Regions from separate parts of the Psychrosphaera ytuae genome, predicted to be linked through region 2. Evidence: predicted binding sites of a transcription regulator. Region 2 holds the regulator's gene; the other holds the start of a gene.
What was found. The regulator MetJ, encoded in region 2, represses methionine synthesis genes. The targets are predictions, from matches to a motif close to TAGACGTCTAGACGTCTA.
Positions count from the first base shown of each region.

Region 1: a site for MetJ is predicted at 9,890-9,907, ahead of metK (methionine adenosyltransferase). Genes of this name have one in related genera too.

Region 1 is NZ_CP072110.1:824,919-840,977, reverse strand. It holds gene J1N51_RS03770 (cytochrome c-type biogenesis protein) at 1-125, shown strand, start outside; gene ccmI (c-type cytochrome biogenesis protein CcmI) at 131-1,498, shown strand; gene J1N51_RS03760 (MlaA family lipoprotein) at 1,495-2,352, shown strand; gene ruvX (Holliday junction resolvase RuvX) at 3,149-3,571, opposite strand; gene J1N51_RS03750 (YqgE/AlgH family protein) at 3,571-4,149, opposite strand; gene gshB (glutathione synthase) at 4,164-5,123, opposite strand; gene rsmE (16S rRNA (uracil(1498)-N(3))-methyltransferase) at 5,228-5,959, opposite strand; gene J1N51_RS03735 (ABC transporter ATP-binding protein) at 6,092-7,018, shown strand; gene J1N51_RS03730 (ABC transporter permease) at 7,025-8,128, shown strand; gene metK (methionine adenosyltransferase) at 8,662-9,813, opposite strand; gene J1N51_RS03720 (M16 family metallopeptidase) at 10,066-12,858, shown strand; gene J1N51_RS03715 (S9 family peptidase) at 13,021-15,159, shown strand; gene J1N51_RS03710 (TusE/DsrC/DsvC family sulfur relay protein) at 15,242-15,571, opposite strand; gene J1N51_RS03705 (DsrH/TusB family sulfur metabolism protein) at 15,639-15,917, opposite strand; gene tusC (sulfurtransferase complex subunit TusC) at 15,928-16,059, opposite strand, start outside.
Region 2 is NZ_CP072110.1:1,690,540-1,706,598, reverse strand. It holds gene priA (primosomal protein N') at 1-1,772, opposite strand, end outside; gene J1N51_RS07475 (hypothetical protein) at 1,876-2,214, shown strand; gene rpmE (50S ribosomal protein L31) at 2,338-2,550, shown strand; gene J1N51_RS07465 (malic enzyme-like NAD(P)-binding protein) at 2,968-4,197, shown strand; gene metJ (met regulon transcriptional regulator MetJ) at 4,256-4,573, opposite strand; gene metF (methylenetetrahydrofolate reductase) at 4,791-5,714, shown strand; gene J1N51_RS07450 (DUF5665 domain-containing protein) at 5,824-6,180, shown strand; gene trmB (tRNA (guanine(46)-N(7))-methyltransferase TrmB) at 6,280-6,969, shown strand; gene panP (pyridoxal-dependent aspartate 1-decarboxylase PanP) at 7,097-8,752, shown strand; gene panC (pantoate--beta-alanine ligase) at 8,757-9,623, opposite strand; gene panB (3-methyl-2-oxobutanoate hydroxymethyltransferase) at 9,641-10,435, opposite strand; gene folK (2-amino-4-hydroxy-6-hydroxymethyldihydropteridine diphosphokinase) at 10,462-10,944, opposite strand; gene pcnB (polynucleotide adenylyltransferase PcnB) at 10,956-12,425, opposite strand; gene gluQRS (tRNA glutamyl-Q(34) synthetase GluQRS) at 12,684-13,664, opposite strand; gene dksA (RNA polymerase-binding protein DksA) at 13,695-14,135, opposite strand; gene sfsA (DNA/RNA nuclease SfsA) at 14,356-15,093, opposite strand; gene J1N51_RS07400 (DUF808 domain-containing protein) at 15,098-16,059, opposite strand, start outside.

The sequences.
Region 1 (16,059 bases), 870 kb from region 2:
CCAACCCGGCACAGGCAGCGATTGACGAGGCCGAATTAGATAAAGAGCTAAACGCTTTGTTAGACGACAGCAGCGACTCAAACCAATCAAACACCACCTCAAAGAACAAAACAGAGGGTAATTAACACACATGTCACTTTCTTTAACTTCATTTTGGATCAACATCGTTGCCATGGTTGTGGTTGCGTGTGTGTTTATTTTAGTGCCTTTGTATAAGTTTAACCGAGACAGCACCAATAAAGGATTAAAATCAAATTGGTACAAAACTCGTTTAGCAGAATTAAAAGAAGAGTTAGCGTCAGGGCAATTTAGTCAGCAAGAATACGACGAAGCGGTGACTGAATTAAAGTTAACGGCAACCGATGAGCTGCGTTTAGAAAGCAATCAAGACAATGGCGCTGTCTCAAGTTCAGATAATGGAAAAGAAGCCGACTCTCAACGTGCAATCGCGCCGTATTTAATTGCCGCGCTCGTCATTTTTATCGCTACTTTGATGACGACGTTTGTCCAATATGGTGAAGAGCACAAGCTTGAAGAATGGCGCGCAACACTCGATAAAATGCCAGCGTTGTCTAAACAAGTGTTAGAAAACAGTGCGGCAACACCGACGGAGCAAGATTTAAAGGACTTTGCGTTAGGTTTGCGTACTCGATTGGCCAACGAGCCTAGCTCTGTAGGTTGGATGTTGTTAGGTCGCACCCTAAATATGTTGCGTGATCTCGATGGCGCCATCGACGCGTTTGATAAATCTCTTCGTTTAGAGCCGAGCAGTGGCTCTACAATTGTCAGTTTGGGTCAAGCACTACAAGAACGTGGCGAACCTGGAGATTATCGACGTTCTATTCGAGTATTGCGAAGCGCCTTAGAGTTAAACCCACAAAACCTGACGGCGTTGATTTTGTTTGCTGAAGGTAAGCTGTTAGACGAGCAGTACGCGTCTTCTTTAGATGACTTTACGTTTATTGATCGAGTTGTGCCACCGAATGATCCGCGCGCAGGTGCCGTCAAGCAGCGCATTGCGTTTTTGAAGGACAAGTTAGGCTTGAACCTTAACGCCCAAGAATCTGAGGAGTTAGCCGGGATAAAAGCGAATGCGCAAGAAAACCCAACAGCGCAGCCAGAGCAATCTGCATCAGGTGTGACCGTTAATGTAGAGATCCGCGTTGAACAAAATGTTGATATAAGCCAGTTTAGCCATTTGTTTGTATTTGCCAAATCGCCTGAAATGCCGATGCCTCTAGCAGTTAAAAAGCTAGCAGTATCTGAGCTTGCAGACCTGACAAAAGGGATAACTATTACTTTGACAGAGCAAGACGTTATGATGCCTACTTTGTCACTGGCGAGTCAGTCTAGTGTTGACGTATTCGCGCGTTTGTCGTTAGACGAACAAGCGCCTTTTGTGCCGGGTGACTTACAAGCACAACAAACAAATATTGCATTGCCCACCGAGTCAATTGTAAAACTAACGATTATCGCTCAATCTGAGGAACAGAAATGAATTACACAATGAAAGCCGTCTTAATTGCTGCGCTAGTAGCACTGACCTCGGCTTGTGCGCAGGGACCAAACGAACAACAAACCGCAGCGGCTACCACAAATCAAGTCGAAACCTTAAATGAAAGCGGTAACTTAGCCACGGTTCCGGTTGATGAAACAAAGCCTTTTGAGCCAGAGCCTGCGACCGAATCACAATACGTTGACGAGCGCGACCCATTTGAAAGCTTTAACCGCAGTATGTGGGACTTCAACTGGGAAGTGTTAGACAAACATATCCTGCGCCCACTTGCAGTAGGCTACACCTCATTGCCTCAACCGGTTCAGCAAGGTACTCGAAGTTTTGTGACCAATTTAGAAGAGCCAGGCTACGCCCTGAACAGCTTGGTACAACTTAAATTTAAAAAAGCCGCAACGGGTGTGGGCAGATTTGTGATCAATTCAACCATCGGCTTACTCGGTATTTTTGACGTAGCAGACGCTATGGGGCTTAAACGCCACAAGGAAGACTTCGGCCAAACCTTGGCAATGGTCGGTGTTGGTAATGGCCCGTTTATCATGCTTCCTGGCTATGGCCCAACGACGGTGCGTGATGGAGTAGGGGATTTTGTTGACAGTGAAATTTTCCCTATGTATTTGATTGAATGGCCTTGGTCTTTGGTAAAAACTGGCTTGAAGGCGGTGTATTCACGCGCGGATATGTTGCAGCAGGAACGTTTGATTTATGACTCGACGGATCCGTATATTTTTGTGAAGGAAGCTTATTTTCAAAATCAGAATTATCAGATTTTTGATGGTAATCCGCCTGTGAAGGAGGAGTTTAAGTTGGACGATGAGTTTTTGGACGAAATCGACTAATAAGTTTGTGAATAGGCTGACCATTGGGTGGCCTTTATCTCGGCCGCTCAAGTACGTCCTTGTAATGCTCCCAGCCGCACATCCTTGTGCGGCAACGCCTCGTAAACGCTCACCCAATACTCATCCCTAATATCCAGCGTTGTCGGCGCGAAACACTGCTGGTCTAGTGAATGGGCTGACCATTGGGTGGCTTATGTGCAGTTGCGAGCTCCTAACCTGGGTACTTTAACCCTTGACCGCTTCAAGCACATCCATGTGACGCTTACGGCCAAACATCCTGTTTGGACTTTCAAGGGTTAAAGTACCCAACTCAGGATCTGCAATTCACACTTTGGTGTTAACCGCTTGTAGCTGGCACTGCAGAAGTTCCAATTTGAAATAAGCACTGGCAATATCGACGATTCTGAGTTTAAGGGATGAGTATGAGCGGTTGCTTTCCGAGGTAGTCCACGCATGGATGCGTGGCCGTAAGCATTACAGGGATGTACTTGCGCGGCCGAGGCAAAGCCAACCACTCATGGTCAGCCCATTCACTGAGCTTAAGTTAAGAGGATTAAACTGCCCAAGTTAGGAGCTCGCAACGGCACAGGCAGTCCTTATGCTTAGCCCATTCACTTAACTTGCAGTGTGTTTAGCGCCGACAACGCTGAATATTAGGGATGAGTATTGGGTGAGCGTTTGCGAGGCGTTGCCGCACAGGGATGTGCGGCTGGGAGCATTACAAGGACGTACTTGCGCGGCCGAGATAAAGGCCACCCAATGATCAGCCCATTTACTGAGCAGGAGTAACTAAAGGTTAATCGTATAGAGACTCAAAATAGCTCTCAAGAATCACCACTGCCGACTGAGAATCCACATTTCCCTTCTTAAGATTGCGATAACCACCACGGTCAAACAAATGCGCCTTCGCATCTGCTGTACTCAACCTTTCATCGTGCGTCGTGACATTAACCCCAAAACGACCATGAAGACGATTGGCAAACTTCTTTGCACGCAGTGTCATAGGTTGTTCAGTGCCATCCATATTGAGAGGTAGGCCTACGACAACCAAATCTGGTTGCCATTCGTCTAACAGCTTTTTGATGTCGTCCCAATTTGGCGTGCCGTCTTTAGCTTTAACAGCACCAATTGGAGAGGCCGTGCCTGTTAAACTTTGGCCGATAGCAAAACCAATGCTGCCTGTACCAAAGTCTATGCCCATGATTGTTTGTGTGGTCATTAAGCGTGGCCTGCAAAACTGGTTAATTGTGAGATGTCGATGCCTAACATTTTAACTGCGGTTTCCCAGCGCTCAGAAGCAGGGGTGTTAAAAATAACTTCAGGGTCGGCTTTGACGGTCAACCATGAGTTGTTAGCAATCTCTTGCTCTAGCTGACCTGCAGACCAACCTGCGTAGCCTAACGTCACTAAAAAGTCTTCTGGACCTGACTTTTTGCCTAAGTTTTCCAAAATATCTTTGGAAGTGGTCACCATGATTCCTTCTTCTAGCTGAAGGCTTGAAGACCAGGTGCGGTTACCTTTGTGCAACACAAAGCCGCGGTCGGTCTGAACTGGGCCGCCAGCTAACACCATGTTTTCCTCAAGTGGTGAGGTTTCTGGTAAGTCGATTTGAATTTCTTTAAGCAGGCGTTTTACAGACATGTCTGTCTGTTTGTTGACGACAAGACCCATTGCGCCTTGTTCGTCGTGTTCGCAAATGTAGGTAACCGAACGCTGAAAGTAGCCGTCGTCCATCGATGGCATGGCGATCAAAAACTGGTTAGCTAAACTCAAGGAGCTTGAAAATTTAACAGTCATGGGCGCTCCTTGGTTTATAAATGACGCATTGCTAGACGCTTTTCGATGGCGTCAAACAAATGCCCAGTGATGCTGATGTCATAGGCGGCTTCGATTTCTCGAATACAGGTTGGGCTGGTGACGTTAATTTCGGTAACAAAGTCACCAATTACGTCTAGACCAACAAAAATAAGGCCTTTTTCTTTAAGGGTTGGACCAATCGCTTTGGCGATTTTCCAATCTGTATCTGACAGAGGACGAGCTTCGCCACGACCGCCTGCGGCTAGGTTACCTCTAGTTTCGCCTTTTGCTGGAATTCGAGCCAGAGTGTAAGGCATTGGCTCGCCATCTACGATAAGAATGCGTTTGTCACCGTTGCTGATATCCGGAATAAACCCTTGAACCATTGCGTAGCGTGTTGCGTGTTCGGTTAGAGTTTCGATGATTACGGATAGGTTTGGATCGCCTTCTTTTACTCTAAAGATAGACGCGCCACCCATGCCGTCTAACGGCTTCAGGATGATATCTTTTTGTTCTTGGTAAAACTCTTTGATCAGCTGCGCATCACGGGTCACTATGGTCGGTGGTACAAACTCACTGAACCAGCTTGTGTATAGTTTTTCGTTGGCATCCCGCAGGCTTTGTGGTTTGTTTACAATTAACGTACCTTCGTCTTCAGCTCGCTCGAGCATATAAGTGGCGTAAATAAATTCGGTATCAAAAGGCGGATCTTTACGCATCAAAATGACGTCTAGTTCTGATAAACGAATGTGTGATACTTCACCTAAAGTGTAATGGTCGCCAGCTTGGTTTTTAACTGTTAAAGGGCGAACGCGACCAAAAGCGTGACCATCGCGAAGATATAGGTCGTTCATTTCGAGGTAAAACAATTCGTAATCGCGAGACTGTGCCTCAAGTAACATGGCGAAGCTAGAGTCTTTTTTGATGTTGATGTCTGCGATGGGGTCCATCACGATTCCAAGTTTTACCGTCATAATATTCTGCTTTCTCTGTCAAAAATTAAAAGTCTTGCGAAATACACTCAATCATAAGCCCCATAGTATAGAAGGCATCAGGCATTTCGCGACTGCAAGGGCGATTAGGCTAAATCGCCAAATTGAACTTGTAACGCCGTTAATAGTGTTAAGGCGGCGGTTTCCGTTCTTAAAATGCGAGGTCCCATCAGGATTTCTTGATAGCCGGCATTTGCAGCAGCTTCGATTTCATCGTCGTTAAGACCACCTTCTGGACCGATAACGAAACGCACACCAGAATCGGGAACACTCAATCCTGATACAGAAATGGAGGCTCTAGGATGCAAATTCAACTTCAACTCATCGGTTTTTTGTTGAATAAATTCATTAAAATCAATTGGTGGATGGATCACAGGTACAGTTGCTCGGCCGCACTGCTCACACGCTGAAATGGCGATTTTTTGCCATTGTTGATGTTTTTTCTCAAGACGTTCGCCTTTTAGTTTAACACCACAGCGTTCAGTAAAAATCGGGGTGATCTCTGTCACGCCTAATTCCACCGACTTTTGAATCGTAAAATCCATCTTGTCGCCGCGAGAGATACCTTGAGCAAGGTGAATTGATAGGGGACTCTCGTTTGTGACTTCAGTTTTGTCGGTGATTTCTACACTGACGTTTTTTTTGGTTACTTCTACAATTGTCGCAGCGTAATCAAACCCATCGCCACAAAACAACGTAATAGCTTGGCCAGGCGTCATTCGCAAAACTCGGCCAACGTGATTAGCCGCATCGGCGGCGAGTTGAATTGTGCTATTAAGCTCGAGGGAAGAAGGTTCAAAAATTCTTGGGATCCGCATGGTCGTCTGTCTTTGTTGATCGGTGGATTTAATAAAAGTTTCAATGGCTTTATTCTAGCAACTCAAAGTAGTATTGAATATCGGATCATTCGAATTCCCTGTGAATAAATTTAATAAATAAAAGAGTAGGTTATGACTGCATATGTTGAAGTGAACAACCTGTCCAAAGAATACGACGATGTGAAAGCCGTCAATGGCATTTCTTTTTCTGTGAAAAAAGGCATTTGTTTTGGTTTGTTAGGTCCAAATGGCGCGGGCAAAACCACCACGATAGAAATGATGGAAGGCCTGATCAAACCGTCAGGCGGTGAAATTTCGTTTTTTGGCGATCCACTCAATAAAGAATCTTTGAAAGAAATAGGTATTCAGTTTCAGCATACGGCGTTACAGGATTTTTTGACCGTGGGCGAAACCCTAAAAATGTTTCAGGCGTTTTATCCTAATCCTGCAAATTTGAATGATGTGATGGAAATGTGTGACTTGGTTGATATTCAAGACCGACGTCATCAAAAGCTATCAGGCGGCCAAAAGCAACGTTTGTTGTTGGCACTGGCCTTAATCAACGACCCAAAAATCTTGTTTTTGGATGAGCCAACAACAGGATTAGATCCTCACGCTAGAAGAAACTTTTGGGACCTGATCACTAAGATCAAACATCAAGGTAAAACCATTATTTTGACCACTCATTACATGGACGAAGCGGAGTACTTGTGTGATGAAATCGTGATCATGGACAAAGGCAACATCATCGCTCAAAACACACCGTCAAAACTCCTCACTGAACACTTTTCTGGCGCCATTATTCGCTTGCCAATTGAGAATCTCGCAGGTCATGAAATTGCCGATTTTGGTCGACGTTTTGGCGAACACCATGTGGACATAGATGCGAAAGATGTTGAGGTTTCGATTAGTGAGTTGTTAACAAGAGGCGTTAAATTAGACGGACTGCAGGTTAAATCAGCAAATCTTGATGATTTATTCATTAAATTGACCGGTCATCAATTAACGCAAAGTCAGGAAGAACAAGGCGAACAAGCCAATTTGGACTCGGTGGAGTAGACAGATATGAAGTTATTTTTTTCGCGATTTTACGCCATATTAAAAGGTCGAAATTTAGAGTTTTTTAGAGATAAATCATCGTTAACTTGGAGTATTGTTTTTCCTGTTTTGTTACTGGTTGGTTTTGCGCTTGTGTTTAGCGGTGATGGAAAAGATCAATTCAAAGTTGGCTTATTAAATTCTCCGGTTGGGCAAGGTGCGGTGAATGTTGAGCCTTCGTCTTTTGACACCTCTAAGCAAGCCTCTGAGAACGCTTCAGAAAAGCATACTCAAAGTGCAGGTTTTTTAGCGACAAAATACGTCGAGTTTGTAGATTATGAAAATTCAGATGTCGCCATCGAAAAGCTACGTCAGCACCGACTGGATATGTTGATCGACTTTGAGTCTAAACAATACTGGATCAATGAGTCGTCGCCAAACGGTTATTTTATGGAAAAGCTGTTAGTGGGGTATGAACCAAGCTCAAGTCAGTGGCAGCAACAAACGGTAGATGGCCGTCAAATCCGGTATTTGGATTTTGTGTTACCTGGTATTTTAGGTATGAACATGATGTTCAGTTGCTTATTTGGCGTAGGTTATGTGATTGTGCGTTATCGCAAAAACATGGTTTTAAAACGCCTCAACGCAACACCTGTTACTGCGTTTGAGTTTTTGACGGCTCAAGTGGTTTCACGCTTGTTTATCGTGATGTTTTTATCAACTTCGGTGTTTGTAGGTTGTGACTTTTTATTCGATTTTTACATGTTGGGTAGTTATTTAGACCTCTTTATCGTCGGTATATTAGGGGCGTTTTCACTCATTTCATTAGGCCTAATGATTGCGTCACGCTCTCGCAGTGAAGAGCTCACTGGCGGACTGTTAAACCTTGCTACCTGGCCCATGATGATCTTATCCGGGGTGTGGTTTTCGTTAGAAGGTAGCCCAGAGTTTATTCAGCAAATTGCCTATGCATTGCCATTGACGCATTTGGTTGAAGGAGCGAGAGCCGTGATGACCGAAGGTGCAAGTTTGGCTGATATTGCTGATCATGTGTTGGTGATGGTTGGTATGACGGTGGTGTTTTTGGGGATTGGGACGACGCTGTTTCGTTGGGAAGGAGATGGTCGGTAAAGTGTCGGCGCTAAACACACTGCAAGTTAAGTGAATGGGCTAAGCATTAGGACTGCCTGTGCCGTTGCGAGCTCCTAACCTGGGTACTTTAACCCTTGACCGCTTCAAGCACATCCATGTGACGCTTACGGCCAAACATCCTGTTTGGACTATCAAGGGTTATAGTACCCAACTCAGGATCTGCAATTCACACTTTGGTGTTAACCGCTTATAGCTGGCACTGCAGACGTTCCTATTTGAAATAAGCACTGACCATATCGACGATTCTGAGTTTAAGGGATGAGTATGAGCGGTTGCTTTCCGAGGTAGTCCACGCAGGGATGCGTGGCCGTAAGCATTACAGGGATGTACTTGCGCGGCCGAGGCAAAGCCAACCACTCATGGTCAGCCTATTCACAGAACGTGCAGTATGTTTCGTGCCGACAAAGCTAAATATTAGGGATGAGTATGAGAGATGAGTATGAGCGGTTGCTTTTTCGAGGCAGACACAAAAAAAGGACGCCGAAGCGTCCTTTTTAGATAAATCCTGAGATTTATAGGCCAGCGTCAGCGCGTAACGCCTCAACCTTGTCCGTGCGCTCCCAAGGGAACTCATCACGACCAAAGTGACCGTAAGCCGCAGTACCTTTGTAGATAGGGCGCTCAAGGTCAAGCATTTGAATAAGACCGTATGGACGTAAGTCGAAGTGACGACGTACCAACTCAATTAGCTTGTCTTCTTCTAGCTTGCTTGTGCCAAATGTTTCAACACTGATAGACGTTGGCTCTGCAACACCGATAGCGTAAGAAACTTGGATTTCAGCTTTGTCAGCAAGGCCCGCTGCTACTAAGTTTTTAGCAACATAACGCGCTGCGTAAGCGGCAGAGCGATCAACTTTAGAAGGATCTTTACCAGAGAACGCACCACCACCGTGACGTGCCATACCACCGTATGTGTCAACAATGATTTTACGACCAGTAAGACCACAGTCACCCATAGGACCACCGATTACGAAACGGCCTGTTGGGTTGATGAAGAATTTGGTTTGCTCGTTTAACCACTCAGACGGAAGAACCGGCTTGATGATTTCTTCGCGAACGGCTTCAACTAAGTCTTTTTGTGAAATAGTGTCACAGTGCTGAGTTGAAAGAACAACCGCGTCAATGCCAACAGGCTTGCCGTTTTCGTATGCAAACGTCACCTGTGATTTTGCATCTGGACGCAACCAAGGAAGGGTACCGTTTTTGCGAACTTCAGCTTGACGCTTAACTAGACGGTGCGAGTACTCGATTGGAGCAGGCATTAATACGTCTGTTTCGTTACACGCGTAACCAAACATTAAGCCTTGGTCACCTGCGCCTTGATCAGCAGGGTCTTTGCGGTCAACACCTTGGTTGATGTCTGGAGATTGTTTACCGATCGTGTTTAAGATGGCACAAGAATCAGCGTCAAAGCCCATGTCTGAGTGAACGTAACCAATTTCACGAACGGTGTTACGAGTAAGCTCTTCGATGTCTACCCATGCCGATGTAGTGATTTCACCACCGACCATTACCATTCCAGTTTTTACGTAAGTTTCACAAGCAACACGTGCTTTTGGGTCTTGTTCTAAAATTGCGTCTAACACTGCGTCAGAAATTTGGTCCGCGATTTTATCCGGATGACCCTCAGATACAGATTCTGATGTGAATAAATGTTTTGCCATTAAGTCACTCTCTAGGTTTATGAAAAATTTAGTCAGGTAATTTTAAGCCATAAACCCTAAATTTGCCTAACACTTTTTTACGCCTAGACGTCTAAACCGAAAAGTTAAGTTTACAAACGGACGTGAGAAGCCGTTACTTCAACTGTTTATTCATACCTTGTTACATGTTGTTCGTTAGCTTTTAGTGGCTAATTTGATATAAATAGCGGCCTTATCACGTGATCTTATAATAACTACACGGAGTCAAATCGGATGAAGGTATTTGCCGCTGGTCAAAAATCAAAATTCGCGAAAACAGTGATTGCTTCTGCAATGTTTGTTGCATTAGCTGGCTGTTCTGCTACTCAAACGTCTTCAACAGCGCCAGAAGTTGTTGTTTCAAATGCCAAAATGGAATACGTACGTAGCGTTGAAGGGATTGAGGAGTATACCCTTTCTAATGGGATGAAGGTGCTTTTATACCCAGATTCAGCTCAACCTAAAACTCTGGTTAATATCACCTATAGAGTTGGCTCTGTTCATGAGAATTACGGTGAAACGGGTATGGCCCACTTGCTAGAGCACATGTTGTTTAAAGGCTCTACGAGTTACAAAGACATTGATTTAGAATTCAATAAGCGCGGTATGCGTGTAAATGCGACGACGTGGTTAGATAGAACCAACTATTTTGAATTGTTTGAGTACGACGAGACCAACTTAGAGTGGGCTCTGGGCATGGAAGCGGACCGTATGGTTAACGCAACCTTCACGGCCGAGCAGTTAGAATCTGAGATGACGGTTGTCCGCAATGAAATGGAGCGCGGTGAAAACAGCCCATTTAGAATGTTGTCGTCGCGTTTGTCGTCAACGGCTTATTTGTGGCACAACTACGCAAACTCAACAATTGGCGCGCGTTCTGACGTCGAAAACTTCCCATTTGATAAGCTTCGTGCGTTTTACAAAAAACACTACCGTCCGGATAATGCAGTATTAACCCTCGCTGGTCGTTTTGAAAAAGACAAAGCCATTGAGCTTATCGAAAAAACATTCGGTAAATTACAGCAACCTGAAACACCGATTGAGCCGCTATATACAGTAGAGCCAACTCAAGATGGTGAGCGCGAAGTAAACTTACGCCGCACAGGTGACGTACCTATGATTGGCGCTGTGTATCATGTGCCTTCGGCGCTTCACGAAGATACCCCAGCTCTTCAAGTATTGGCGACCGTGTTATCAGACAGTGCTCGTGGCCGAATGCAAAAGCAATTGGTCGAGCCAGGTTTAGCGACGGGAGCAACAGCGTTTTCTTATCTATTGAAAGACCCATCAATCTTTATGTTGGTAGGTCAGGGCAGTAAAGATAAAGACACTAAAGAAATGGAAAAAACACTGATTTCTTTGGTAGAAGACTTAGATGAAAACAAGGTGACAGCTGAAGAAGTTGCGACGGCTAAGGCGGCAATCTTAAAAGACACAGAAGAGTCTTTGCGCAATGTTACAGGCGTAGGCATGGAGTTATCAGAATTTATCGCGATGGGTGATTATCGTTATATTTTCTATTTCCGCGATTTAGTTGAAAAAGTCACTGTTGAAGATGTGCAGCGTGTTGCAGAGAAGTATTTTGTTTCGAGTAACCGCACGATCGGGCGCTTTATCCCAACCAAAGAGCCGGTTCGTGCGGAAATTTCGGAAGCGAAAGACATTTCTGAAATATTAGCCGACTATAAAGGCCGTAAGGCGGTAGAAAGTGGTGAAGTGTATGACAACACAGTAGAAAACGTGTTGGCTCGCTTGCAAGAGTTTGAATGGCAAACGGGTACCAAAGTCAGTGTTTACCCTAAAAAACTTCGTGCCGGTGAAGTACATATCGCAATGAACTTCCCGGTCGGTAGTGACAAAACTCTAAAAGGTTATGAGGCGGACTTTAAACTCTTAGGTGGCTTGTTGTTCTCAGGAACAAAAACTTACAGTAAAGCAGATATCGCTTCTAAGCTAGATGCGTTAAAGGCGTCAGTAAGTATTTCTACCCGCTCGTTAGGTGAAATTAATGTCTCTATCAAAGCAGTTAAAGAAAACCTAGATGAGACGTTACTGTTTGTTCAAGAGTTAATGACGAACCCTGCTTTTGATGAGGCTGAAATCGAAATCGACCGCAAAGCTTCAATCACAGGGCTAGAAATGAGCCGCAGTGAACCTCGTTCTGTTGCGCTTAATGCGCTAAACAAGGCATTTGACGGTTATGGAAAGGACAGCGCGTTTGGTTATAAAACCATTGACGAGCAAATTGATGGCTTAAAAGCGGTTAATCAAAAGCGCCTTAAAGCACTACACAAATCATTGTTCGACGCTTCCAACGGGTTTATCTCCGTTGTTGGTGACGTTGAGCCTGAAGCGATTTCTAAAGACTTAGAAGCTTACTTTGGTGGCATCGACGGTTCAGCCGATTATATTGAACCAGAGCAAACTTTTGTTAGTCCTGCGGGCCTAGACATGTGGATTGAGACGCCAGATAAAGCCAACGCTCAGTTGTATATAGCCCACACGGTTGACTTAAATGAGCAACACCCTGATTTCCACGCAGCGTATATCGCTAACCAAATCTTTGGTGGTAGTGGTTTTGCTTCGCGCTTGATGCAGCGTATCCGAGTCAAAGAAGGTTATAGCTACGGCACAGGTTCTGGCCTTGGTCTAGAGTACGATGAAGAAAAAGGTCTTTTCTACATGTCAGCGATTGCTGCGCCAGAAAACATGAAGAAAGTTGTGGAAGCTTATAAAGAAGAAGTCCAAAAAGTCTTGGACAATGGCTTCACAGAAAAAGAAGTAAAGGATGCCATCGAGGGTGCTCTTAAATCACAGCGTGTTACTTGGTCGTCTGAAAGCTACATTGCTCGTATGCTGAACGAAAACAAAAAAGTAGAACGCGATATTCGTTGGTTTAAAGAGTATCAAGACAAGGTTCAGGGTTTGACTGTAGAACAAGTCAACGAGGCATTTGCTAAGTACATTGCAACCCAAGAGTTGAATGTTTTTGCTGCGGGTGACTGGGCAAAAGTGAACAAACAGTAATTTATTAACTGGATTAGCAATAACAAAAGCGCGGTCAATTGGCCGCGCTTTTTTGTTATTAGTCTCAGGAAATTTTTCTAATTCAATTAGATCCAGTAGACTGATTTCAGTTGTATTACCAAACTACTGACAAAACAGTATTAATAAGAATAAGGACTTGTTATGCAACCTATTCCTAAGCGAACACTCGTGACCGCCGTTTCTTCATTGTTGGCGGTGACCTTGTCTTTTGACTCCTTGTCTTTTGACTCAGCAAATAGCGGGACAGATGAACACGGCGAAGCAACCTCGATTGCCGCGCAAACTCAAAGTAAATTCAGTCCTGAAGATATTTTTGAGCTTGAGTATGCGGTTGATCCGCAAGTTTCTCCAGATGGCAAATGGGTGATTTATACTCGTCGTACTAATGACATCATGACTGACGGCACTCGTAGTAACTTGTGGATAGCCAAAACTGACGGCAGCCAGCATCGCCCGCTACTATCAGGGAAAAAAGCTTTCTATGGCGCCAAATGGTCACCGACCGGCGATCGCATCGTTTATCAATCGAATGAAGAGGGCAAAACACAACTCTATGTTCGTTGGATGGATACAGGTCAAACGGCACTGATTTCAAACGTACCAAAAGGGCAAGGAAATGTGACCTGGTCCCCGGACGGTCAGTACCTTGCTTTTACAATGTCTGTTGATGACACTAACCGCCCGTTTTCAGTCAAAATGCCGAAAAAGCCAAAGGGCGCCACTTGGTCTAAGCCAGTAAAATACGTCACTAAAGCGCGATATCAAGCGGACGGAGCCGGTATTTTGGAGCCAAGTTTTAGACATATATTTGTGATCCCAGCTGATGGTGGAACGGCAAGACAGTTAACCTCAGGTAACTATAATCACGGCGGCAACTTGACCTGGTCTAAAGATGGCAGTGAGATATTTTTCTCGGCTAATCGCAGTGACAATTGGGAATATGAGTCTCGTGAATCGGATATTTACTCAGTTACTGCATTTGGCCCAAATGCAGGCACGATAACGCAAATTACCAATACCCCAGGTGATGAATACTCGCCTGTCGTATCGCCAAATGGCAAATACCTCGCATATTTGCATTCTGACAACAAAAAGTTGGCGTATCGCAACCGTCACTTATTTGTAAAAACTTTGGGTAAACAAGACAGCAAAAACATCACCAGCGATATCGATAACTCAGTGTCTGGACCGATTTGGAATGAAAAAAGCTCAGGGCTTTATTATCAAATGACTGAGCGCGGCACCATTACTGTCGGTTATTCAAGTCTAAAGGGCAAACACAAGAAGTTGGCCACTGGGTTAGGTGGCACGACAATTGGACGACCTTATGCGTTTGCTGCTTTTCACGCAGATGATGATGTGATTGCCTACACCAAAGGTTCAGGCCAGCGTCCGGCTGATATTTTTGTCAAAGATGGCCGTGATGAAGTGAGAATTTCTGCCCTTAATGAAGATTTATTAGGTCACAAAAAACTAGGCGAAGTAAAAGAGATCATCTACAACTCTTCTATTGATGGTGAAGAGATTCAGGGTTGGTACATTTTGCCGCCGGATTACGACCCAACGAAGAAATATCCATTAATATTAGAAATTCACGGTGGCCCTCATTTGGCCTATGGACCTCATTTCTCGGCTGAGCTACAACGTTTTGCCGCCGAAGGCTACATAGTGTTTTATGACAATCACAGAGGCTCAACAGGTTACGGTGAGCGATTTGCTTTGTTATTACAAAACAAATATTCGAGCAAATGGGACTTTGCCGATCACATGTCGGGCGTCGATGCGTTAATCGAGAAGGGCATGGTTGATCCAGAACGACTGTATATCACGGGTGGTTCTGCTGGTGGTATTGCGACGGCTTATGCGATTGGTTTAACAGACCGCTTTAAAGCGGCAGTTGTAGCCAAGCCAGTGATTAACTGGATATCGAAAGTTTTGACGGCTGATAGTTACCTAGGTCAGATCCCTAACCAATTCCCTGGAATGCCTTGGGAAAATGTAGAGCACTATTGGGAGCGTTCACCATTGTCACTAGTAGGCAATGTAACCACGCCAACCATGTTGTTGACTGGTGAAAATGACCGTCGTACACCTATGTCAGAAACTGAGCAGTATTACCAAGCGCTTAAGCTACGCAAAATTGATACTGTAATGGTGCGTGTGCCTGACTCACCGCACGGTATAGCCGGCCGTCCGTCTCGAATGATTGCTAAGATTGAAAACATTCTAGGGTGGTTCGAAAAATATTCGGTGAAGGCTGAGAAGACAGACACCAAATAATTGTGTCCGTTAGCTTAAATAACAAAACCTCGATGTATGTCATTACATCGAGGTTTTTTTATAGGAAAGACCAAACGTTAACTTATATACATTTAGCTGGCTTTGGCAGGCCCGCGATGCGCGTAGCTTGTTTTGCGGGGCCCTTTGGGAATAATTTGTACAGATATATACTGTTGCCTTTTTCTTCGCCAAGTTGTTTGGCCATCGCCTTTACCAGCATTCTGATGGCTGGAGAAGTTTTGTATTCTTTATAAAAGTCTCGTACAAAATGAACCACTTCCCAATGGTTATCAGTCATTTCTATGTTTTCTAGTGAGGCAATATGAAGGGCCAAAGGCTCACTCCAGTCCTCTAAATTGGCAAGGTATTCGTGTTTGTCGGTTTCGTATTGTTTGCCATTATATTCAATCATGAAATTGTAAAAGCCTTTGTTTCTATAATTTGGGAAAGTAATAATTGTTGCTGTTAGCTCAAGCTGTTTACCAGCTCAACACGTTGTTGGCTTGCTCAGTGAGTTTGACCCATTGCTCATCGTCTAAAATTTCAATGGCTTCACTTGGGTGAATGTTTCTGGCTAACACGTCAGTTGCCCGTGCGTATAGCAGCTCAGACGGGCTAGTGATGTTCGCTTGTAACAGATAAACGGCATCTTGCATAAAAAACACACGATCAGTCGATGTCACCAAAGGTTGGGCTTTGAGCCAACCGTCAGGACTAAAAATCAGGTGCAGACTGTATTCATGAGAAGAGAAGGGCATGTCGCTTTCCTTAAATAACGTAAACGTGGTCGGCGGCTTGTTTTAATGCATTCAGCTGTTGTTGTGACGCAAGCTGAACACCATCAATTAATTCGTGTTGGTCAAATCCATATTGTTCGAGGCTAGCACGACATGCATAGAC
Region 2 (16,059 bases):
AAGTCACTACTAAATAGGGCGCCGTCGACATCGACAATACCAACTAAACTGACGTTGGGAAAATGGTGGCCTTTAGCAATCATTTGGGTACCGACAATGATCATCGGCTTGCCTTGATTAATGAGGTTGAGCTTGTCGTCAAACTCACCTTTTTTACTGGTACTGTCACGATCAAGACGGACAACGTCAACATTTGGAAAAAGCTCTTTGAGTTGCAGGTCGATTTGTTCGGTTCCGACCCCAACCGGTGTTAAACGAGTAGAACCACATCCCAAACACTGTTTTAAGGTGGGATGTTGAAAACCACAGTGGTGGCAAATTAGCAGCCCTGAGCCACGATGGAAGGTAGTAAAGCTACTACAGCGGCTACATTCAGTTAACCAATGACACTCTTCACACATTAATACTGGTGCAAAGCCGCGTCGATTGATAAATAACATGACCTGATGGCCATTCTTTAACTGTTGGCTGATTTCGTCTAACAATGGCTGGCCAATGGCCGCTTGGCTTTGGCAACGATTTAAATCAAGCAAGCGCATCGTCGGTAGTTGACTTCCCCCGGCACGTTGCCTTAATTCGAGCAGACTAAATTTGTTTTGTTCGACATTTTGCAACGTTTCTAAACTTGGTGTTGCAGAGCCCAATACAACAGGAATGTTTAATCTATGTGCACGGTACAAGGCCATGCTTCGGCAGTGGTATCTAAAACCATCTTGTTGTTTGAATGAAGCATCGTGTTCTTCATCGATGATGATCATTCCGAGTGATTTAAACGGCAAAAAAATCCCTGAGCGTGTCGCTATAACGATTCGAGCTGTTCCTGAGCGACACTGTTGCCATGTTTCGAAGCGCTGTTTGTCCGTCATGGCGGAATGCCATAAAGCAATAGGTACATTAAAACGCTTTTGAAAACGTGCGATCGTTTGTGGTGTCAGGCCTATTTCTGGCACACAAACTAACACTTGTTGTTGTTTGAGCAGTCTGCTGGCGATGGCCTGTAAATACACTTCTGTTTTACCACTACCTGTTACGCCATCGAGCAAGAACCCTTGGTAGTGCTCGGCTGAGTTTATCGCAGTTACAGCTAGGGCTTGTTCGGTGTTTAGCTGTAGGCCTTCATTTAAATCTTGTTCTGTAACAGTGACCTCAGAAGTATGCGCTGTTTGCCACTGGGCCCATTCATTATCGACAAATTTTTTAATTGTAGTACTAGGTACTTCACGTTCAGTTAAGTTAGCTCTAGAAAGACTAAATCCTGATGTACTTGGTTCTTCCGTTAATAAATCATGCAGTTTTAATAGCTGCTTGGCATTTTTATTTAATTCTTTCCGAGCGGGAAACTCATCTGTTTTCACCAACACTTTAGGCAATAAGTCGATGATAGCTTTGTTTGTACGAAGGGCTCCAGGAATAGCCGCAGAATACACGTCACCGATTGGGTGCTGATAGTACTTGCTGGCCCATTCGAGTAACGCCATTTGTTCAGGGTTTATGGTCGGTTCGTCGTCTAAGATTTCAAGCGCCGCTTTTAATTTACTCAGATCTTGGTCTGTATTGTGATCAGCCTTAATTACTACGCCGATTAAAGTTTGACGACCGAAAGGAACAACAACTCGGCGACCAACTAACTGATCAAATTTAGTTTCTGCAGAAAAACTTTGAACTTTTTCATCAACTTGATTGTCAAAGCCAGCAGGAAAAGCATAGTCAAACAGACGGCGCAGCGGAACCGGTAATGCGACATGAAGAATGGGTTCTGAAAATAAGGTCATTTATATGCAGGCCTTTGCTACGCTTGACAACAAGTGAACAATCACTTACCTTGACAATGTTATAAATTAAGCTTTTCCTAAATACGGGTCAAGTAGGGTCAACATGCGTTTTCTAGTTAGTGTTTTAATTGCAATATTGATAGGTACGGTTTCGATTGTAACAGAGGCAAAAGAGGCTCGCATCTATTCAACTGAAGGTTATTGTATTCTTGCTTTTGAGCAAGTAGAAGATAACTTTTTAAAACAATACGAAAAGCGTCTTGGTTTTCGACCTAAAAACAAATTATGTAACCGAGTCAATCGCTTAGTTTCAGAGTTTCAGCCTGCCAATTGGAATTATCAGTTTGGTCAGCCTTACCCAGGCAGCAGTATTTATCTAAACCCAGAGCAGGTGGCACAGATCCACAAAGCGCAAGAAAACAAGCGTCACGCTAGACGTTAATTAGTGCTTGATCTTTGCTCTATACCATTTATAATTCGCGCCCTTAAATTTATATTAATCTCGTATGGTATTCGGCACATTTTTAGGTGACCGGATGGCGATACGGCCCAATGAGGTAATCCCATGCAAAAAGATATCCACCCTAAGTACGAAGAAATCAACGTATCTTGTTCTTGTGGTAACAAGTTCGTTACTCGTTCTACAGTATGTAAAGACTTACACTTAGACGTTTGTTCTGCGTGTCACCCGTTCTACACAGGTCAGCAACGTAACGTTGACACTGGTGGTCGTGTTGACCGCTTCAAGAAGCGTTTCAGCATGTTGGGCAAAAAGTAATTTTTGTACCTTCAGAAAAAAGCACCTTCGGGTGCTTTTTTTGTGCCTGAAATCCCAAGTTTGTACCCTTTATGGGGTTTTGTGATTGCCATTTTATCAAAAACCGACCTCAACTGAAGTGAGGCGGATTTTGTGGCCGTAGTAAATAACTTTCATTCTTAATTGATATTCTTCTGCTTCGATTGACTGCTAAAATCGTTTATTCATCGTTATCTTTAGCTTAAGTTTCACCAAATTAAAGTAACTACTCTAATTTTTATATGATTTAACCATCTACGACTTTAGTCGTATATTTCATCAATGTTGTTATTTTTTAACCAACTGGTCTGATGAGTTTTTGAACAGTAAGTTGTTGTCGAGTCTAATAATTTTATCGGCTAGAGTGGAAAACTCATTCACGCCTTTGGAAGTATCGCCATGACAGATTTTAAGCAGCAAGCACTCGATTATCACAGCCAGCCGGTTCCCGGTAAAATTAGTATTTCGCTTACCAAGCCAGCCGAAAATGCCAGAGACTTAGCTCTTGCATATAGTCCTGGTGTCGCCGAGCCGGTAAGAGAAATTGCTGCCGATCCAGATAATGCGTACAAGTACACAGCAAAAGGCAACACAGTTGCGGTAATTAGTAACGGTACGGCAATTTTAGGTCTAGGAAACTTAGGCCCTTTGGCAAGTAAGCCTGTGATGGAAGGCAAAGCGCTGTTATTCAAACGCTTTGCTAATATCGACTCGTTCGACATTGAAGTAAGTCACCGAACAACTGATGAGTTTATAAACACGGTTGCCGCGATTGCTGACTCATTTGGTGGTATCAACCTTGAAGACATTAAAGCACCTGAGTGTTTCGAAATTGAGCAAGAGTTAAAGCGTCGCTGTAAAGTACCTATTTTTCATGATGATCAGCACGGCACGGCGATAGTTACAGCTGCGGGTATGCTCAACGCATTAGAAATACAAGGTAAAAACCTACCTGACTGTACAATTGTATGCTTAGGTGCAGGTGCTGCGGCCATTGCTTGTATGGAATTATTAATTAAGTGTGGCGCACAGCGTGAGCGCATTTACATGTTAGACAGAAAAGGCGTCATTCACACTCGTCGTGATGATCTTAACGAGTACAAAGAGTTATTTGCCAATAATACCGACAAACGAACGTTGGAAGACGTTATTACCGGAGCTGACGTGTTTGTTGGTGTGTCTGGAGCAAATCTGTTGTCCCCTGAAGCTCTTAAACTAATGGCACCGAATCCGGTCGTTTTTGCTTGTTCGAACCCAGATCCAGAAATCAAACCTGAACTCGCGTTAAAAGAACGCGACGATTTAATCATGGCAACAGGTCGCTCTGATTATCCAAACCAAGTAAACAATGTTTTGTGTTTTCCTTTTATTTTCAGAGGCGCATTAGACGTCCGAGCGACTTCAATTAACGATGAAATGAAAGTGGCTGCTGTTGAAGCTATTCGGAGCCTAGCTAAAGAACCTGTACCTGCAGAGGTATTAAAATCGGCAGGTGTTGATGAGCTAGAGTTTGGCCCTCAATACATTATTCCAAAGCCTATGGACCCGAGGTTACTCGATAAAGTAGCTAAAGCTGTTGCGCAAGCTGCGGTAGATAGTGGGGTTGCACAAATTCCTCTTGCCAAGTAGGCATAAAAAAACCGCCAATGAGTGGTCTCATTGGCGGTCTCCTCAAACTGGCTGAGTGCTAGTCTTCAATATCTGGAATCTCTTTACCCATTTCAGTAAGAATACGTCTTACTTCCTCTGGGATTTGTTCCGGATTGTCTTTGCGTAAGTCGTTATCCGAAGGTAACGGCTGACCTGTAAACGCATGTAAAAAAGCTTCACACAACAATTCACTGTTTGTCGCATGTCTCAAGTTGTTCACTTGGCGACGAGTACGCTCGTCGGTCAGCACTTTTAATACGTTGAGCGGGATAGATACCGTGATCTTTTTAACTTTTTCCGCTTTTTTTCCATGTTCTGCGTAGGGGTGAACGTATTCCCCGTTCCACTTAGCCATAAAACACCTGTTAATGAGTTACTGCTGAAACGACCTTTGTCGTTAGTTGGTGAAATTGTATTGGATTAAGAAAATTAGTCAAACGATCGATTTCTAAAGATTTAGACGTCTAGATGGTTGACTAATGAAAAAACTCGTCTATATTTAAATTTCGATATCTAGACGTCTAAACGTCTTTGTTCGATTCATCAATTCATAAGTCAGTGAGAAAGTCATCATGAGTAGCGTTCATGCCCAACAATTAGAAAGTATCAACCGCCATTTATTGGACATAAAGGGCAAAATTGATGTGTCTTTTGAGTTTTTTCCGCCAAATACAGAGCAAATGGAAACGACACTTTGGCAATCGGTCGAACGCCTAGCGCCACTTGACCCCAAGTTTATCTCTGTCACTTACGGCGCAGGTGCAAGTACTCGTGACCGAACTCATGACGTAATTAAAAAGATCCAACAACAAACCAGTTTGAGTACCGCGGCTCATTTGACTTGTATCGATGCAACAGAGCAAGACTTGATCAATATTGCAAAAGATTACTGGGAGCACGGTGTCAAACACATAGTCGCGCTCAGAGGCGACACAGATCCAAATCAACCCCAGCAGCTCAATCAGCCACCCTTGTATGCTTCAGAACTTGTCTCTCTGTTAAAGTCCGTTGCCGATTTTGAGATATCGGTGGCAGCCTACCCTGAGGTACATCCGGAAGCGAGAAGTGCCCAAGCAGACTTGTTAAATCTGAAACGAAAAGTAGATGCAGGAGCCACCAGGGCAATCACTCAATTCTTTTTTGATGTGGATAGCTTTTTGCGATTTCGTGACCGTTGCGCGGCGGCCAATATTGACGCCGAAATTGTACCGGGGATTTTACCGGTTACTAATATTAATACCGTGACTCGATTTGCGGGGCTAACCAACGTATCTGTTCCAGCATGGTTGACCGACTCATTTGAAGGCTTGGATAACGATGCCACCTCACGCAACCTGCTTGGTGCTAACATTGCGATGGATATGGTTAAAGTATTATCCAAAGAGGGAGTTAGTGATTTCCATTTTTATACTTTAAATCGCAGCGAATTAACTTATGCAATTTGCCATTTATTAGGAAAACGACCGCAACAAACTACAGCGTCTTCGCCAATCTAGCAAGGACAGTTCATTGTTGAAATTACAGTAAAAATACTCTGACACGGATGTTAAAAACACCAAACTAGGTTAGAGTTATCTGTATAGATAACAAATAGGTAACCTGCAGATGTCTGATAACTCTCACAAACAAGAAGTTGTTGAAAAATCAGAAGAACAACAAGAGTTCGAGTCTTTATCCCGTGATGAAATGTGGTTTAAGCTGCACGAACAATGCAAGCAGATCAATGAACAGCTCGAAATGCTTAACCATCACAATTTAGTGGTGACCTACAACTCCATTCCTCGTTTTATTTGGTTTAGTCTACTCAAAGGCATGGCGGTGGGCCTTGGCAGTGTATTAGGCGCAACAGTCGTCTTGTCAGCCTTGGTGTTTGTACTGTCTCAAATCGAAGTGATCCCAATTATTGGCGAATGGGTGTCGAGTATTCTTGAAGTTGTCAAAGGCGAAAACCAAAACAACTAAAACGCTTTTTTTAAAGGCCAAAAATGGGCATAATGCCGGCCCTATTTTTACATCAGTTGTTGTCTCGGTGCAGGCAGGTTGAATAAAGGTTTTAGCAACATGACAGATGCGTTGACGGGTAACTCCCGTGCTATCACGACAAATCAAAATGGTATTCACGATGACTTAGAAAAAGTCGTTGTTAAACATTTGGCTACGCCATTTAGAAAACCTATTGCACCATTTTCTGAACAAACATTTGCTGAATTAACTGCAACGGTTGAAGCGTTTTTAGCGGCGAACCCATCAGGTCAATTGATTTTGGACTCATGTTGTGGCGTAGGCGAGAGCACAATCCATTTGGCGGCACAAAACCCAAATGCACTTGTTATCGGTATTGATAAATCAGAGCACAGAGTAGAAAAAATAGAGCACCACATGAAACACAAAGTTAGTAACTTTGTGATTTTACGCGGTGATCTAAATGACCTTTGGCGATTGATCGCTCAAGCTAATTGGCCGATCAGCAAACACTATTTGTTGTATCCCAATCCATGGCCAAAAGCTAAACACCTACAGCGTCGTTGGCACGGCGCACCAGTGTTTAGTTATATCCCCAAACTTGGACAAAACATCACCCTACGCAGTAACTGGCCTATTTATGTTCGAGAGTTTGCAGAAGCCCTAAAACTAGCGGGCTTTGAGCCTCAAGTTAGTGATTATCAAAGTGATGAAGCAATGACGCCATTTGAACGGAAGTACTGGGCAAGTGGTCAAAACAGCACGCAACTGACCTGTAACTTTGTCTAACGTCTTGTTTGATATGAATTCGTTACAGTTTCGACCTTTGCTAAATCGCTTTTTGTCTGCTTAACTGCAGACAATCTAGCCGACTTAAAGTAAAGTACCGTTCAATTAAAAATGACCCATAAGTAGCATGTCTAAAAAACGATTCGCGACCGCAACCGAACAAAACTTGTTTAGGATCTTCACAATCCCTGAGGCGCCAGATTCAACCTTGGCCAAAATCGAACAAGAAGTTTCGCAAAACCTAGACGGTTTTTTGCGTGAGAATATTGTTGCTGTCGAAAAACCACTGTCAGATATCGAGCAAGATTTTCAGGAGTCTTTGGTTCCTGAACGCCCGCAGTTTGTTTCTGATGTGGCCGATGAATTGTTACACAAGTTAGTTGCGCAGTCGGTGCATACTTCATCTCCGAGCTTTATTGGTCATATGACGTCGGCATTGCCATACTTCTTATTGCCTTTGTCTAAGTTAATGGTGGGCTTAAACCAGAACTTAGTCAAAATCGAAACGTCAAAAGCATTTACACCGTTAGAGCGTCAAACCATTGGTATGCTGCACCGCATCGCTTATGGGCAAGGTCGTACTGAAGCCGAAAACGAAGCGTATTACGATGCGATGATGCACAGCGCTGATGCGTCTTTAGGGGCGTTCTGTTCGGGTGGTACCATCGCTAATATCAGCGCCTTATGGGTGGCAAGAAATACTCTGTTAGGCCCGCAACCTGGTTTTAAAGGTGTGGCGAAAGAAGGCTTGTTTAGAGCCATGATGCACTATGGATACAAGCGCCTTGTCGTGCTGGTATCTGAGCGTGGTCACTATTCGTTAGGTAAAGCGGCAGATGTCTTAGGTATGGGCCGTCAGGATATCGTTTCGGTCGGCACTGACGAAAATAACAAAATTAGAATTGACCTACTCGAACAAAAGATTGCCGAACTAAAAGCCGAAGGTGCAGGTATCCTTGCGCTTATTGGTGTCGCAGGTACAACGGAAACCGGTAACATAGATCCTCTTGATGCCATGGCAGATATCGCTGAGCGTGAAGGCATTCACTTTCATGTCGATGCAGCGTGGGGTGGAGCAACAATGTTATCTGAAAACGCTCGCCCTCTGCTTAAAGGCATTGAAAGAGCGGACTCAATCACGGTCGATGCTCACAAACAGATGTATGTACCTATGGGTGCGGGTATGGTGTTGTTTAAAGACCCACACTCAACTGATGTTATTGAACATCACGCTGAATATATTTTGCGTAAAGGCTCAAAAGACTTAGGCTCACATACGCTTGAAGGCAGCCGTCCTGGAATGTCGATGCTGGTTTACGCATGCCTTAAGGTGATGGGCCGAAGTGGCTATCAAATGCTGATTGATCGAAGCATTGACACAGCTAAGTATTTTGCCGAGTTAATCAAACAAGATCCTGACTTTGAATTAGTGTCAGAACCTGAATTATGTTTGTTGACTTATCGCTATGTACCAAAGCCAGTGAAAGACTATATGGCCACGTGTAATCAAGAAGAACGCGAGATCATTAATGAATTACTAAATGACTTAACCAAGTTTATTCAAAAGAAACAGCGTGAGTCTGGTAAGTCATTTGTATCCCGTACTCGATTGACACCAAAAGCACACAATGGCCAAACCATAACGGTGTTCCGTTGTGTATTGGCGAACCCTCTTACGACTAAAGAAATCTTACAAGATATTTTGGCTGAGCAAAAAGAGATTGCTAAAGATAGCTGGCGTAGTTTGCCAGCGATTCTTAAAAAGGTAGGGCTAACGGCCTAGCCATTTATAGCTGGACCGTTAGATTGTCTATGAGTCGCGCTTTGCCTAAGAATGCTGCGACTAAAATAACTGCCTCTTTTGAGTTTTCATCGATTACTTCAAAATGGCTGGTGTCCCTGATCTCTATATAGTCTGGCTTCAGCCCTGCTTGCTCGATAAATTCTAAACCACTTTCGATTAATGACTCAGTGTTGAAGTTACCGCCTTCTAATTGCTCTTTGATTAGACTTAATGCCTGAAACAATGCCGGAGCAATAGACTTCTGTTGGGCTGTGAGGTAGCCGTTGCGACTGCTTTTTGCCAAGCCTGACTCTTCACGTACGGTAGGTACGGGAATAATTTCAATCGGCATGTTTAAGTCGCGGACTAAAGCCTGCACCAAGCGCACTTGCTGGTAGTCTTTTTGGCCAAATAGCGCTACATCAGGCTGCACCATATTGAACAGTTTTGTTACGACCGTCGCTACTCCATCAAAGTGACCTGGACGTTGGGTTGCTTCGGCACAATGCTCCGCCGTTGAATTAGGAACAGACACAAGGGTTTGAGCTTTCAAGCCATTCGGGTACATTTCCGCTACTGACGGATAAAAGACAACGTGGTTGTTGGCAGCTGTTAGTTTTTCACAATCAGCTTCAAAGGTACGTGGATAGGCGTCGAGATCTTCGTTTTCACCGAACTGCATTGGATTGACAAATATCGAAGTGATCACTAAATCTGCGTGCTTGTGTGCATTGTGAACCAATTCGATATGGCCTTCATGTAAGTTGCCCATGGTCGGCACAAACGCAACAGTTTGGCCTTGACGATGACATTCTTTACGCCAAGCTCGAAGCTCAGCTAATGATTCGATAATTTTCATGCTTTTGTAAATAGTAGTTTATTACTTGCTTAATTAAACGTTCGATCAGGATCTGGAAATTCGCCACTCTGTACTTCTTTGACAAAGAGCTCAACTGCGCCTTGCATAGTACCTGCGATATCTATGTAGTTTTTAGAGAACTTAGGAATGTAACCAGAGCTTATCCCCAAAATGTCATGCATAACTAGGATTTGACCATCCGTCACGTTGCCTGCGCCAATGCCAATAGTCGGAATTGCAACGGCTTCGGTAATAGCTTGCGCAAGTGATACTGGAATACATTCAAGAACCAAGAGCTGAGCACCTGCGCGTTCTAGACCTTTGGCGTGCTCAATCATTTCTTTGGCTTTGTCTGCATCTCGACCTTGGATCTTAAAACCACCAAACACATTCACAGACTGTGGTGTCAAACCCAAGTGACCACATACCGGAACCCCATTTTGAGTTAACTGGCGAATCGTTTCATATAACCATTCGCCACCCTCTAGCTTGACCATGTTGGCCCCAGCCGCCATAAGCTCGTGTGCATTTTTTAACGCTAATTCTGGGTTTGAATAAGTCATAAATGGCATATCAGCGATGATCAACGCCGATTCTACTCCCGCTTGAACACAACGAGTATGGTATGCGATGTCGTGATTTGTCACGGCCAATGTATCTGCTTTGCCTTGTAAAACCATGCCTAGTGAGTCACCAATCAGCAGGGCATGTACGCCGTTTTTGTCAAATAAGCCCGCGAAGCTCGCATCATAGGCTGTCAGCGCTGCGATTTTTTCGCCGTTTTGCTTCATCTTAAGTAGTTTAGAGGTGGTAATTTTAGCCATCTTAAACGTCCAATATGTTAGTGCGGTTAAATCGCTTTCATGTCATTAAAGGGAAGGTTGGTTGCTAAGTCTTGCAACTTAGTTCCACAGGGTAAAACAAGTTCAGAATCAATGTCCAGTATAGGGTAAACGACAAACTCTCGCTCAGTGAGGCCGTAGTGCGGAATTGTTAACGTTTCATCGTCGATTTGTTGGTTGCCATACAACAAAATATCAAGATCAAGAGTACGTGGACCCCAATGAGCTCCATCGCGAGTTCGGCCATGGATTTGTTCTATGTTACTGGTTGCTGAATATAATTCGTGAGGCGAAAGTTCGGTCTGCAAAGCAACAACGGCATTTACATAATCCGGTTGGTCTGCCGGGCCCATAGGTTTGCTTATGTAAATGCGTGAGCGCCCGACAAGCTGAGTATTTGTTATTTGCGCCAACTCATCAATTGCAGTTCTAACCGTTGTAAGAGGGTCGTTTAAATTGGCCCCCAAGCCAATATAGACTAAATGTGACATCTTAGTTGGCTCTAGGACTCGTTGTTTGATTTTGAACTGCGGTTACCGCTAGGTTTCTTTTTTCGACGGTTACTACGGTATTTGGCGTTGCGCTTAGGGCCTGATTTTGAACGATCATCAGAGCGTCCTTCAGGACGTCCCTCAAAACGACGTTGGCCAGCATTGCGCTTTGCATCAGCCATCGCGCGCTTGCCTTCGTCAGTTTCTTGTAAATGAGTCCAAAAATCCGCAATTTCTTCTAACTCGCCACCTTCAATTTCAGCACGTAACAACAAGAAGTCGTACGCAGCTCGGAAGCGGGCATTTTCGAGCATTTGTAATGGACGTTTGCCTTGGGTTTTACGCAAGCGATGTTGTGAGTTCCAAATGTCACGCATATTAGCCGTAAAGCGTTTAGGGATCGCCACCGATTGTACGGCGCGGTGCAAAATGTCGTTTATTGCTAACTGGAAGGCATCGTAGGGCGATAAACCACTTTCTAGTTCAAGCTCTTGTGCGTGAGCTTCAAGTGGATACCAGTAAATAGCAGCCAACACAAAAGCTGGAGAAATACTTTTATCTGCATTGATGCGCGTGTCCGTATTGGTGAACATTAGCTTCATCATGCGCTCTTCCTTGTCTTCAGGGTTACCTGTTAACACTTGTTCTGCGGCCGGGAAGAAGTATTTAAATAAGCCGTAATGGCGCATCATTTCAAAGTTAGCTAGTGCTTTACCCGAAAGTAATAACTTTAAACTCTCATCAAACAAGCGCGCTGGTGGAATGTTGCGCAACAAGTGACCTAGCTCATAAATTGGCGATTCGGTGCGCTTGGCAATCGTCATATTGAGCTTAGTCGCAAAGCGAACCGCTCGTAACATACGCACAGGGTCTTCGCGATAACGCGTTTCTGGATCACCAATGAGGTCTATAACGCCTTTTTCGATGTCCGCCATACCATTGGCAAAGTCGAGAAGATCAAAGTTGCGGATATCGTAATACAAGCTGTTAATTGTGAAGTCACGACGTTCTGCGTCTTCGTCAATTGTGCCGTAAACGTTGTCGCGTAAAAGCTGGCCTTCATCACTTTGCTTAGATATTTTTTTGGCAACGGCAGGACTTGGTTGCTCTTGTTTTTGTTCTATGTCGACAGAAGTTACATCATCATCGCTGCTTTGATGGTGACCTCGCATTGTCGCAACTTCGATAATTTCACGACCAAACATGATGTGCGCTAAACGGAAGCGGCGCCCGATTAAGCGACAGTTACTAAAGCAGGCTTTAACTTGCTCCGGTGTGGCATTCGTTACGACGTCAAAGTCTTTAGGTTGTAAGCCGAGTAAAATATCTCGAATACAGCCACCTACTAAATACGCTTCGTAACCGTTGTCTTTTAGGCGGTACAATACTTTTAACGCATTAGGGCTAATCTGCTTGCGCGAAATAGGATGTTGGTCACGGGGTATAATTGTTGCGTGGTGCTCAACGGAAGCACTTCGAATGACTGGTTGTTGTGGTGTTTGTTTAGCGTGCGTCTGCTTCTTTGCTGAACGAGCGCGTTTTTTTCGCCCATCCGCATTGCGAGACGGCTTAGAGGCCGATGACTTTTTATCGGAATCTTTGCCAAACCATGAGATTACTTTTTTTAACACCACTAATTCACTACCTACTCTATCAACTAGATGTCTTCGTTTTGTTGCGGCGCATTTTACAGCAATAATGCGACAATTAACAAATAAATGCAGAAAGACGTCGATTGCTTAAATGATGATCTCGGTTTGTTGGTTAATTTTAGTTTGAGACCAATGCTCTACGGCCCATTCTAAGATGGTTTGAGGTGAGGCTTTGGCTAAAGAGTCTAAATTCAAACTCTTGTTTGAGAGACTGGGTTGAGCATATCCTAAAAAGCTTAATGCTTTGAGTAGCTCAGGCTGTGGGTTTGACGAGTTAATTGCCGGAGCATGGTTTTGCTTGGATAGCTTGTGGCCAGGTTTGGTAACCGCAAGAGGCAAATGTAAAAACTCAGGAGGATCGACCTCAAGAGTTTGGTATAAACTGAGCTGTCGAGCGGTTAAAGGCATTATATCAGCGCCGCGGACGACGTGTGTTATACCTTGATCAATATCGTCAACGACTACGGCGAGTTGGTAACTAAATAAGCCATCGCGACGTTTGATGATGTAATCTTCTTGAGCCATGAGAGGATCACAGCTTTGTGGTCCAAAAATGCCATCTGAAAATTGATAAATGGGCCTAGTTTGTTTTAGACGAATTGGATTGTTGTGCAAATCTAGGTATTTGTCTCGACAGGTGCCTTGATAGAGTCCACCTGATGCTTTGATTTCTTTTCGAGTACAGGCACAGCCGTAAATTAACTCTTTTGATTCTAGAAAGTCGAGTACTTCTTGGTAACGACTGAGACGAGCGGTTTGTTTGAGGCAGTTGCGATCGCCGTTTTGCAATTGAGACTGAGTTTGTAAGTCTACATCCCAATGCAAACCAAAAGCATAAAGCGCATCCAAAATTTGGCCTTGAGCGCTCGCATCAACGCGGCTGGTATCGATATCTTCAATACGAACGAACCACAAACCGTTATTGGCTTTTGCATGGAGGTAACTGCCTACAGCGGCGACAAGAGAACCAAAGTGAAGTGGGCCACTCGGTGAAGGGGCAAAACGGCCGCGAACTTGTTGGTTGCCTTGATTAAACGAGACTTGGGATGAAAAAGGCCAGACAGCCACAGGAGGAAAAAAGAGGGTTAAGGCTAAGCCTTAACCACCCATTTGTTTTTCTTTGATTTCTGACAATGTTTTACAGTCGATACATTGATCAGCAGTAGGACGAGCTTCTAGACGGCGAATGCCAATCTCGATGCCACATGTCTTACAAAAACCAAAATCATCAGATTCGATTAAACCAAGTGTTTTTTCGATCTTTTTGATCAGTTTACGTTCGCGGTCACGAGTGCGTAATTCAAGCGCAAACTCTTCTTCTTGTGACGCACGGTCAACTGGATCTGGGAAGTTGGCTGCTTCGTCTTGCATGTGCGACTTAGTGCGATCAACTTCTTCTCTTAACTGGTTACGCCAAGCTTCAAGGATTTTACGGAAATGAGTCAGTTGCTCATCACTCATATACTCTTCGTTTGGGCTTTCTTGATATGGCTCAACGCCCGCTAAGGCTAATAATCCCAATGATTTTTTATCTGCCATGCGTTGCTTTTCTCCTAAAATTCAACCGGTTAGCGCACATTTATCTTTATTTGTATAAGCAACCAGTGCCTAAAGCAAAAAAAAGGGCGGCTACATATAGCAAAAATATCGTCTTGTGGCAACAAAAAGCGATACTTATTGTTTTTATCAAATTCTATTCTGATTAAACCACAATATAAGAGTGTGTCACCCTTGGTTGGGTTCCATTATGTATAATGGACTACGAATACTGTGAAAAATCAACCTTTTCTGGACTGACAAACGAGCTAGAATGGGACACTGTCGTTTGCTCCGCCGTAATATGGGTATGGAGTACGAGGATTTCTACCCCTTGGTTTAAAACTTCTTTGATTAGGTCGGTATATTTAGGATCTATATGCTGTGCAGCGGTCACTGCCTTTATCCCTGTGTGTTGCACTAAAAACACTAACACCGAGCGGTTTCCCTGCTGTTTCATTGTCATAAGCTCGCGCAGGTGCTTTTGTCCACGAGTGCTTTTGGCGTCGGGAAACGCACCTAGCCCTGAGTCATCGTCTAACAATAAGGTCGTTGATTTTATTTCGATGTAACAGTCTACTTTGTTTGAATCAGACAAAAGCAGGTCTATGCGACTGTTTTCTTCTCCGTATTTTACTTCGGTTCGCAAGGTTTCATAACCTTTTAGCTCTGGTACTAAATCCTGCTCTATCGCTTGCTTTACTATGTCATTGGCTTTTATGGTGTTTACGCCTACAAAGTGTCCGTTGGCAGTGATGGTTTTTTCAAGGGTGTGTTGATATTTTCGCTTTGGGTTACCACTAGTGCTATACAAAGCGGTAAAGCCAGGCTCTGCGCACCCGGTCATCGCACCTGTATTGTTGCAATATATAGTGAACGTTTTGCCTTCTTGCTCGACGTCCACTAAAAAGCGCTTGTAGCGTTTGAGTAATGTTGCTTGTTGTAAATCTTTGGTTTCCATGTGGTTATGCGTTTTCTTGATCCGAACTGTCCTTACCTTTGAACAACGGAAGAATCATGTGTAATACGGCAGCGACAATGAGTCCTGCAACAACTCCGTACAAACCGTCTAATAAAACGCTAACAAGCGTTACCAGCCAACTTGGGAAGGCCCATTGGGTTTCCACAAAACTTTGAATTATTGCAGACCAATGATGGACGAATTCGATATTGTGGCTGAGCATGCCACCGCCTACGAGAAACATCGCAACTAATCCAATGACACTCAAGCTATTCATTAGGCGTGGGGCAAAAGCCAATAGTCCCGAGCCCAACGTCCTCAGGATATTTCCGGTAAGCCCTTCTTTCTTTTGAGTTTTCCAGTGCAAGCCAACGTCGTCGAGCTTCACTATGACTGCAACAAGGCCGTATACACCAACGGTCATGGCGATGGCGATAAAACTCAAAGCTACTATTTGATTGACGAGAGCAGCAGTACCAAAGGTTCCCAGCGCAATGATGATGATTTCTGCTGAAAGAACAAAGTCAGTTCTAATTGCGCCTTTGATTTTTTCACTTTCGAACTCCATTAAAGCTTCTGGAGAGGAGTTAACGGCTGTTAGTAATTCTTGGTGGTGCTGCTCTTTTTTTGTATCTCCTTGAGTAAAGGATTCGATGATTTTTTCGGCGCCTTCAAAGCACAAAAACAATCCACCTAAAATAAGTAGTGGTACTATTAGCCAAGGAATGAAAGCGCTGATCAATAGTGCGGCTGGCACTAAGATGAATTTGTTTTTGAAACTGCCTTTAGCAACCGCCCACACAACGGGCAACTCTCTATCAGCTTTGACTCCACTGACTTGTTCAGCATTTACCGCTAGGTCATCACCTAAGACCCCTGCGGTTTTTTTTGCTGCGACTTTCGACATTGCTGCAACGTCGTCCAATAAAAGGGCAATATCATCAAATACTGCAAAAAAACTCGCTG